DNA from 2 places in the Paenibacillus algicola genome. Region 2 is predicted to be linked to the other one. Evidence: riboswitches for the same ligand, from Rfam matches in the RefSeq annotation. Region 2 holds a riboswitch; the other holds the start of a gene.

Region 1 (5,242 bases), 310 kb from region 2:
TCGTGAACAAGCTCCGCAAGTCCCGTGAAGAGATTGAAGCCTTCCTGCAGCGCGCCCTGGAGGTATACAACACGATCCACAAGTAAATGAGATACGAATAGAGCACTATTTCCTTGTAAAGAGGAGATAGTGCTTTATTTTTGAACATTTTGTCACAAACAAGCCATGACCCCAGCGCCATGATCCGCTATAATATAGATGGCGTGGGGAAACTTCATGCTCAGAATACGAAATATAAGGCAGCAGGTGAATAATTTTGAATAATAAACAGTTGAAATGGCTCAGTTATATAACGTGCCTCGTTATGTTTCTGGCGACCTTTGGCGGAATGGTGGTCACGAAGACAGACTCAGGCTTGGGCTGTGGGCAGGAATGGCCGTTATGCAATGGGAAATTTGTTCCCGCTTACACCCTGGCTTCTATGATTGAATACTCGCACCGCCTGATTAGTGGACTGGCTGGCTTGTCAGCGCTGGCTTCTCTGCTTGCCTTCGTTCGCTACAAGCGGCATCGCCGGGATCTGCTGGCGTACGTGGGGCTAACCTCCGTCTTTGTCATCCTGCAGGCTATTATGGGCGCAATGGCCGTAATGTCTCCGCAATCAGCGGCTGTGATGGCACTGCATTTCGGGTTTTCTCTCATTGCGTTCGCAAGCTCGGTGATGCTGGCCTTGGCTATGCGGCGGCTGGAGCATGAAGGTGATACGAAAGATTCCGAGCCATTGCCGCAGGTCAGCAAGAGGTTTCGGAATCTGGTATGGGCAACTGCAGTGTACTCCTACGTGGTAGTGTACATAGGGGCATTTGTAAGCCATACGGAATCCAGGGAAGGCTGCTCCGGGTGGCCGCTGTGTAACGGAGAGCTTATCCCGGAGCTTTCAGGCGGCGTTGGCATTGCCTTTATGCACCGCGTAGCGGCGGCATTGCTGCTGCTGACCATTGCAGTGATGGCGCATTTCGCTTTTTGGCGTCACCGCAATAATAAAGAAATTCAAATGCTGGGCGTTGCGGCCTTAGTGCTGTGCCTGCTACAGGTGCTGAGCGGCGGAGTGCTGATGTCTACGATGCAGAATGAGGAGCTGTACATTTTTGCCGCTTTGGGTCATACCTTGCTCATCTCAGCGCTCTTCGGGGTTCTGGCCTACCTTAGTGTCCGGGTGTGGCAGCTGAGCCGGTCACGTCCTGCCCAGAAGGCAGATCAACAGCTTGCAACGGCAGCCTCATAAGATGTAGAACACATGCACGGTACCCAATAATCAATACGACAAGTCCTCGAGCTCCTCGGGGGCTTGCTTGTTCACCTTACGAATGAACAGGGACCCCTTAAGGACATTTTAAAGGTGGGGCTCCATATCCTCTCTGCAGTGGTTTAGTTCCTCCAGAGATCTGTTTATATTTAATAAAACATCGCTCGATACGCCAGCTGCCGCGTCTTATATGAACTTGAACTTGAACGTAGGGAGGTTACGCCATGCTTCGAATACTGCTTGGGGAGGAGCCTAGACTTAATCACGGGCTCATGGAAGATGCGATAGAAACCATGGTAACAACCACACAGCTTCTGCAGAAGGAAATTGACAAGAACCAAGACCCCACGCATGATTTCCGCAAGCTGGAGATTTGGACGCGCGGCTTGATTGTGTCCCTGGATGAGCTGGAGCAAAGCTGCTTTGCAGCAGGACATTTTCGTAAATCGGTTAAGGCAGGATATGTCGATGAGCTGTCCATTCAGGAGCAGGGAGAGTACGGCCGTTACGTTTACTTTTACAAAAATGCATTTATCCGGGTCTTCTCCATTCTCGACAAGCTCGGAACCGTGCTGAATGACCTTTATGATCTCAATACGTCTAAGGTTAAGGCGCATTTCAGTTATTTTACGGTGCTGCGGCAGTTTAAATATTTGAAAACCCATGAGGATTTATCCCGAGAGCTGGAAGCCATCAAGGACAGCTATCGCAATCCGATGTCCGTGCTTCGCAAACGCCGTAACGCCGAGGTGCATTACATGAATTCGGAAATGCAGGATGATCTGTGGCAGCGCCATAAGGGTCTCAACGACAAGGTGGAGCTGGAGGATCTGGATCAGCATCTGGATGATCTGAAACAGGGGCTGGATATGGTGTGCAAGACACTGGCTGCGTCCTATCACTACACCAATAAGCTCTGGTCTGAAAGAGGAATGAAGGCGTAAAGCGGGTTTAACTTTCCTTAAAATTCCTTTTGACTTTAGAATGAAAACGGCATATACTAACTATTGCATTCATGAATAGTTTCTGAAAACGGTCAAATTATAATTTCATATCGATGTTTTCTTATCGAGAGAGGCGGAGGGACAGGCCCGATGAAGCCCGGCAACCGACTTCTGAGTCACGGTCAGCATACCGCGGGAATCAGAGGTGTCATGGTGCTAATTCCTTCAAGACTGAGCGACAGCGCAGTCTTGGCAGATGAGACAAGGCATCTTTCTTTCGTTAGCGAAGAGAGCCCTTTTTTGATTCTGCATCTGAGGAATCCATAGGGCTCTCTTTTTTTTTGGTTAAAATGAAGTGAAGGGAAGGAGTGTACAGCCTGTGATTGAGCTGAAGCAGCTTACGAAGCATTACGGTAAACCGGGTGCGTTGACAACCGCTTTGTCAGGCCTTGATTTATCTATACAGAAAGGCGAGATTTTTGGAGTGATCGGGCATTCCGGAGCTGGGAAAAGCACCTTGATTCGCTGCGTGAATCTGCTGGAGCGTCCGACCTCGGGAGAGGTCTGGGTGGGCGGTGTCGAATTAACAGCTCTCGGCAAAAAACAGCTGCAGGAGGAGCGCCGCCGAATCGGAATGATCTTTCAGCATTTCAATCTGCTCTCCTCAGCGACGGTGTATGACAATATTGCGTTTCCGCTTCGGCTGATCAAGACGCCCAAGGCGGAAATTGAACGGAAGGTCAGTGAGCTGCTGACGCTTGTCGGTCTGGAGGCGCACCGCAATAAATATCCCGCACAGCTGTCCGGGGGACAGAAGCAGAGGGTTGGCATCGCCCGAGCACTGGCCAGTGATCCTGAGGTGCTGCTATGTGACGAGGCCACTTCGGCACTGGATCCGCAGACGACGGATTCCATCCTGAAGCTGCTGCTGGACATCAACGAGCGCTTTCAGCTCACGATTGTTCTCATTACTCATGAAATGCATGTTATTCAAAGCATCTGTGACCGGGTTGCTGTTATTCATCAGGGCGGGATTGTGGAGCAGGGGCCGGTCACGGAAGTGTTTCTTCGACCTAAGCACGAGGTTACCCGTGATTTTATCCGGGAGGATCAAGGATTTATTCCGGAGGCGCTGTACGAGCAGCGAGCTTCTTCTCAAGGGTCCCACAGCCAGACAGTCAAAATTACGTTTCTGGGGCCAAAAACCTACGAGTCCACTCTATCCCAGACCGTGAAAGAAACCGGCGTCGCTTTTGCAATCCTGCAGGGCAAGATTTCAACGATCAAGGCAACCCCTTATGGCCAGCTGATCGTTCGATTTGAAGGCCAGACGGAGGCGGTAGCTGCCACGATTGCGGCACTTCAGGCAGAAGGACTTGATGTGGAGGTGGCAGGCTGATGCTCGGATTGGATTTTACCCTGGTGGATTGGGAAGAAGTACTGACAGCCACGCTGGACACCCTGCGAATGCTTCTAGCTTCCTCCGTGTTCGCGGTGCTGATCGGCCTGCCGATCGGTGTGATGCTGTACATGTGGTCAAGATCCTCGTCAGGATGGGCGAGAGCAGGACACAGTGTCCTCTCCTTCGTGGTCAATATTTTGCGCTCCGTGCCATTCATTATCCTGATCGTGGCCTTGATTCCGATTACGAAAGTCATTGTTGGTCAATCCTATGGGGTGCTTGGAACCATTCCCCCGTTGGTGATCGGGGCAGCGCCTTTCTTTGCAAGGCTTGTAGAAACCGCACTGAGCGAGGTGGATAAAGGCGTTATTGAGGCCGCTCAGGCAATGGGCTCCTCAACCAAGCAGGTTGTGCTGAGAGTGCTGCTTCCGGAGGCAAGGCCAGGCCTGATCGCGGCGGTGACCATTACGATCGTGACTCTGGTGTCCTATACCGCCATGTCCGGTCTTGTCGGCGGCGGCGGGCTGGGGGATCTCGCGATCAAATACGGCTATAACCGCTATGAAACCGAAGTGATGCTCGTAGCGGTTGTGCTGATGATTCTGCTGGTACAGCTGCTGCAGATGGCAGGCGACCGAATCGTCCGGCATTACACCCGGAAGTAGGCATAAGCAGAAAAAAGTGAAATTTATAAATATTGGAGGATATAACGAGATGAAAAAATGGAATGTAATGATCTTGACCCTGGCTATGCTTCTGGTGCTTGCGGCTTGCGGGACAGACACTGAAAAAGAAAGCACCGGCTCGGATGCCGGATCTAAAGACGGAGCTGCAAGTGAAACCGTCACTCTGCGTGTAGGGGCATCGCCACAGCCTCACTCGCAAATTCTGGAGCACGTCAAGCCGGTGCTGGAGCAAGAAGGCATTCAGCTTGAAATTATCGAATTCACGGATTATGTCCAGTTTAACCAGCAGACCGACCAGAAAGAAATCGATGCCAACTTCTTTCAGCACAAGCCGTATCTGGACGGCGAAATCGAGCAGCGCGGCTTCGATCTCGCTCCAGTTACTGCGGTGCATGTGGAGCCGATGGGAGCTTACTCCAATCAGGTAGAGTCTTTGGACGATCTGAAGGACGGTGCAGTCATTGCCATTCCAAACGATCCTTCAAACGGAGGACGTGCCCTGCTTCTGCTGGCCAAGCATGGTGTTATTCAGCTGGAGGATGACAGCAATCTGGCTGTAACCGCCAAGGATATTACCGGCAACCCGAAAAACCTGGAGTTTAAAGAGGTTGATGCAGCGATGCTGCCCCGGATGCTGGACGAGATGGATGCGGCAGTCATTAATACGAACTATGCGCTGGAAGCGGGCTTGAATCCGCTAGAGGATGCGCTGGTCATTGAGGACAAGGATAACCCTTATGCCAACCTGCTTGTTGCCCGCTCGGACAACAAGGATTCTGAAGCGATTCAGAAGCTGGCAGAGGCACTGACCTCGGCAGAGATGAAGACTTTTATCGAAGAGCAGTTCAAAGGATCTATTATCCCGGCATTCTAAAACGGCAAAAGCCAGATGTCGATCCAACAAATTCATGGAAATGAGCATACAGCGGCCCGGAAACTTTACGGAGTCGCTGTATTTTTTATA
Region 2 (5,242 bases):
GCTTCTTAGGGCCTCCTTAACCTGATCCAGATTCGTCATATCGACGAAGGTACACTCAATGCCCAGCCGGCTCAGAATGCTCGTCAGCAGCCGGTATGTGCCTCCATATACATCCTCTGTGACGATCACATGATCACCGGAGGAGAGCAGCATCAAGGTGCTTGAAATGGCAGCCATGCCTGATGCGTATGCGAAGCCGCAAGCGCCTCTTTCCAGCTGAGCAATGTAATCCTCCAGCACTTGGCGGGTTGGATTGCCGGAACGACTGTAATCATGGAGCGGCGGGCTGTGGATATCATGATGGTGAAAGGTCGAGGCCTGATACAGCGGAACACTTGACGCTCCAGTGGCCTCGTCGATTTCCTGCCCGAAATGCAGAAGCCGGGTTTCAAATTTCAGCTCGTTGGGGCCGGCTGCGTTCCGATGCCCTTCCCGGTTCGAATGCTCCCCGCTCATGACCGCGTCCCTCCTTCAACCTCAGCCGCCGCTTTGGCAAGCGCCTGGCCCAGATCCTGAATAAGGTCCTGCTCATGCTCAATCCCGACCGAGAAGCGCAGCAGGCGTTCATCAACACCGACCGCCTCACGGATTTCAAGAGGAATATCGGCATGGGTCTGCACCGCAGGATACGTCATAAGAGACTCTACGCCCCCCAAACTTTCGGCAAAGGCAATCAAAGAAATATGGCGGAGAATTGGCTCTACATAGCGCGCATCCTTCACCTTAAAGGACAGAATGCCTGTATTTCCGCTGGACTGCTTGCATTGAATGTCATAGCCAGGGTGATCCGGCAGGCCGGGATAGAACACCTGCTCCACAGCCTCATGGCTGCTGAGGAAGTTGGCTACAGCCAGCGCATTCTGCTCATGGCGCTCCATCCGCAGCGCAAGGGTCTTCATGCCACGCATCAGCTGGTACGAATCGGACGGACTTAGCACGGCGCCGATGGAATTGTGAAGAAAGGCCATTTTGTCCGACAGCTCTTTACCTTTCGTTACGATCAGACCCGCCAGCACATCATTATGTCCGCCCAGATATTTCGTCGCACTGTGCACAACGACATCTGCCCCCAGCTCGATCGGGCGCTGAAAGAACGGTGTCAGCAGCGTATTGTCAACGATGGACAGCAGGCCGTGCCGGTGCGCCCAATGGCTGACGGCTTGAATATCAGTAATCATCATAAGCGGATTCGTCGGTGTCTCGATAAACACCGCCTTCGTGCTCGGCTTCCGGCAGCTTTCCAGTGCGTCCAGGTCGTTGGTATCCACGTAGCTTGCGCTGACGCCAAAACGGGACAGGATCGCCTCCAGTAGCCGATAAGTCCCGCCGTAAAGGTCCAGCGAGACGATTAGATGGTCCCCCTGGCTAAACAGGGCAAACACCGTTTGCAGGGCAGCCATACCGGAGCTGCAGGCGAAGCCGGCATCGCCGGACTCAAGTCCTGCACAAGCCTCCTCCAGCACCTGCCGGGTCGGATTTTTGGTGCGGATGTAATCAAAGCCCGTGCTCTGGCCAAGCCTTGGATGGCGGAACGCCGTAGCCTGGTATATTGGAAAATTGATCGCGCCGGTAACCGGCTCCTCCACCGACCCAATCTGTGCCAGGCGGCTTTCTATGTTCAACTGGTTTTTGTCCACGCTTGGTATACTCCTCTCCAGATACCTATCCTTGACATGATATTTTAGTTTTGCGGACCGATGTCATACGGCGTCGCTTGATAGACATAGTAATTCAGCCAGTTCGAGAACAATAAGTTGGCATGGGCCCGCCAGATTGCCGGCGGCTTGCGCGAAGGATCATCTGAAGGATAATAATGCTTCGGAAGCTCGACCTCCTGGCCCTTGGCGGCATCTCGTTCATATTCCCACCGCAGCGTATCCGCGTCATATTCGGAATGACCGGTAACGAAGATCTGGCGGCCATCGCGGGAAGACACAAGATAAATGCCCGCCTCCTCGGACTCGGACAGAATTTGAAGATCCCCGTGCTGCTCAATATCCTCCCGGCGCACCTCCGTATGGCGGGAATGCGGAGCATGAAACATCTCGTCAAAGCCGCGCAGCAAAGGCACCGTGGGGTCACTGGTCGTATGCGGGAACACCCCGAAGCATTTGTCAGGCAGTGTGTACTTCGGCACGTCATAGTGATAGTACAGTCCCGCCTGGGAAGCCCAGCAAATATGGAGCGTCGAGGTCACATTATCCTTGGTCCACTCCATAATCTCCCTCAGCTCATCCCAATAATTCACGTCCTCAAAATCCAGCTGCTCCACCGGAGCACCTGTAATAATCATTCCGTCGAACCGGCGGTGCTTCACTTCCTCGAAGGTTTTGTAGAACGCCTCCAAATGCTCTGCCGACGTGTTCTTGGATGTATGTGAGCTCGGATGCAGCAGTACGACATCGACCTGCAGCGGGGAGTTCCCGATCAGGCGCAGCAGCTGGGTTTCCGTCGTTTCCTTGTTCGGCATCAGATTCAGGATTGCAATCCGCAGCGGACGGATATCCTGTTGAAAGGCATGACTCTCATCCATAGTGAAAACATTCTCCCCTGCAAGCACTTCCTTAGCTGGCAGGGTATCCGGAATTTTAATGGGCATAAAGTGTTCCTCCTTCTTGGATTCCATCAAAAAAATGACCCTTCTCTATAACTGAGAAAGGTCATATGTACGTAAACGTAGATTATGATTCTCTCTCATCTGTCAGGGTGCCGTAAATGCCTGTCCCGGCATTCACTTCATCCTGCAAGAATTAGCACCGTGCGATATTGCTGCCGGTTGCCGGGTTTCATCGGGCTAGTCCCTCCACCTGCTCTTGATAAGATTGACAACGATATGAAATTTTAATAATGACTGACACGAATCACTTCTGACATTACTTTAAAACATTCTTTTTTTCCCGTCAAGACGGTTTAAGGCGCATTTTGAAGAACCTGTTTCTCTTTTCCTTCATACGGTGAGATGAGGGCCTTGAATGCGCGGAATTCAGCCTTGAAAGGTCCCTAACCCGGCGTTATACTAGACGAGTGCTAATCGTTTGCAGGGAAAGAGGTGACATAAAAATGGACGGTGACCCGGGCCAGAGGCTTGTACTCCGTGACATACAATCGCATAGGAGACCCATCAGCTTCCCGGCCTGCGGCGACGTTATTTTTATGGTGATTACATAAATATAATGAACCCATTCAGGCTGGCTGCTGATACCTGTGCCTTATTCAACGACCGTATCCACGTGTTCTGTGAAAAGGAGGATATCAGATGAAGATCCGACTGGTAAACGCCGGCGTTTTTACTTCGGTGGATGACCTTGAAACGACCCTCACTCCGCCAGCCGAGGGCTTCTACTGGATAGATGCGGATCTGGAGGATCTGGCTGCGCTTCAGCCCTTATTCTCTCTGCATGATTTGGCGGTAGAGGACTGCTTGACGGAAGAGGAGCAGCGTCCCAAGATTGAAATTTATGAGAGCCATTATTTTATCGTTGTGAACAGCATCCGATTTGATGATGAAGAGATCTTTCTGCGGGCGCTGAATATTTTTCTCGGACGGCATTTTATTATTACAGTGACCCGCCAGAAGATTCATGAGCTCCGTGCCATCAAGCCTCTGCTGTGGGAAGAGGAAGTGAACTCCCCGGACCGGTTCCTGTATGTTCTGATCGATCTCGTCACCGATAATTACTTCACGGTGGGCGACCGGATCGAGGTGCGGATCGAGCAGCTGGAAGAGGATATTCTAATGCATACCAAGAAGTCGCATCTCAACGAGATTGTCGGGCTGCGCAGTGAAATTCTGTGGCTGAAGCGTGTTCTCGGGCCGCAGAGGGATGTGATCCATACCTTAAATAAGAAGGATCTGCGATTGATTGACGATCAGCTTCAAAAGTATTTCAGCGACACGTACGAGAATGCGGTCAAGATCTCGGAAATCTTCGAAACGTACCGCGATTTGATGGGCAACCTGCGGGAGGCCTACCAGTCCAGTATCGCGATCCGCGCTAACGAAACGATGAGCATTTTTACCGTAATCACGACCATCTTTATGCCGCTGACTGTCATTACTGGCATCTATGGCATGAATTTTGATTTCATGCCGGAGCTGCACTGGAAATATTCATATTTCATTGTACTGGCGGTCATGGTTGCCGTGGGCTTCGGAATGTATTATTTGTTCCGCAAAAAAGAATGGCTTTAGTTACAAGAGAGGCTGTCCCAAAAGATCCAGGGTCTTGCGGAGGCTACTGAAAAAGTCCTGACTGAATCGAAGAAGGTACTGCACCCGAAATAATTAAGGGAGCAATACCTTTTTTTGATGTAAAATAAGGTTAACGCAAAAGATGGTGTATCCGCCAGCGAAGGCGTGGTCGCTGCAGAAAGAGGGGGCTTCCGATCGCTGTTGTCCCCAGAAAACAGGTAACACAAAGAAACCGCCCTTTGGCAGAATGGAAGTGTCTAACAACCATCTAATAAGGAGCGGCTTCATTTGTACAAATCTTTATTTTTTGCTTCATATTTCCTTCAATTGAGCTGCCTCGTTAAACAAGATTTACTTTTGGGACAGCCTCTTTCAAATGAAGCGCTCTGCCTACACGGCCCGCCGGCCATGTGACTCCGCTTCCCGCCGGTACCGGATTCGTATGAGCCGCAGCCGTTCGTACAGCTGCTCCTGGGACAGCCCTTCTCTCTCCTCTTCCCCGTAAACACGCTGCAAAATCGGCTTTAAAAAGGTGTCCCCAAGCTCCTCCAGCGCCTTCCATACATGGTCCTGCTCCTCTTCCGGCATGACGGCAAGCTCGGCAGAGATCAACGGCTCCGTATTATATCCTGCCTTCTCCAGCGCTTCCACAGCCTCAATGACCGCGCGCCGGGACATTCCGGTGACCTCGCTCAGTGCCTCCATATTCAGGCTCCGCGCAATGCCTTCCAGCAGCTGCCGGTTGGTCCGATATTTCTCCAGCTCCAGCTTGTATTTCTGCTCCTTCTGCGTATATAACCAGGACATGAACTCATCCTCCTCCAGAGCAGCCTCAACCCAGTTTAAGGGAAAGCCATGCACCCTCTCCACACGGGATGTCATTTCAAGCCAATCCTCCCCGTGCTCCTGCGCCTTGGTGCTGCCGATGCCCGGCAGCTGCAGCAGCTCCTCCTGCGTCTTCGGAATGAAGGCGCTGATCATTCGCAGCACCCGGTTACTCGCGATGAAGTAGGGTGCCTTTCTGCCTGCCGCCGCCTTTCTTCTTCGCCA

Evidence for each region. Region 2 has a riboswitch for S-adenosylmethionine ahead of metA (homoserine O-acetyltransferase MetA). Riboswitches for the same ligand answer to the same signal wherever they lie in the genome.
Region 1: linked by a shared signal. The riboswitch ahead of E6C60_RS17010 (methionine ABC transporter ATP-binding protein) and the one ahead of metA (homoserine O-acetyltransferase MetA) in region 2 are both predicted to bind S-adenosylmethionine.

Annotation. Positions count from the first base shown of each region.
Region 1 covers NZ_CP040396.1:3,626,264-3,631,505, reverse strand. Annotated here, with positions in the region: gene E6C60_RS17025 (thioredoxin family protein) at 1-86, shown strand, start outside; gene E6C60_RS17020 (COX15/CtaA family protein) at 257-1,225, shown strand; gene E6C60_RS17015 (Cthe_2314 family HEPN domain-containing protein) at 1,471-2,190, shown strand; SAM riboswitch class I at 2,309-2,453, shown strand; gene E6C60_RS17010 (methionine ABC transporter ATP-binding protein) at 2,570-3,589, shown strand; gene E6C60_RS17005 (methionine ABC transporter permease) at 3,589-4,257, shown strand; gene E6C60_RS17000 (MetQ/NlpA family ABC transporter substrate-binding protein) at 4,307-5,152, shown strand.
Region 2 covers NZ_CP040396.1:3,319,530-3,324,771, forward strand. Annotated here, with positions in the region: gene E6C60_RS15600 (aminotransferase class I/II-fold pyridoxal phosphate-dependent enzyme) at 1-456, opposite strand, end outside; gene E6C60_RS15605 (PLP-dependent transferase) at 453-1,637, opposite strand; gene metA (homoserine O-acetyltransferase MetA) at 1,682-2,599, opposite strand; SAM riboswitch class I at 2,692-2,823, opposite strand; gene corA (magnesium/cobalt transporter CorA) at 3,257-4,192, shown strand; gene E6C60_RS15620 (HRDC domain-containing protein) at 4,583-5,242, opposite strand, start outside.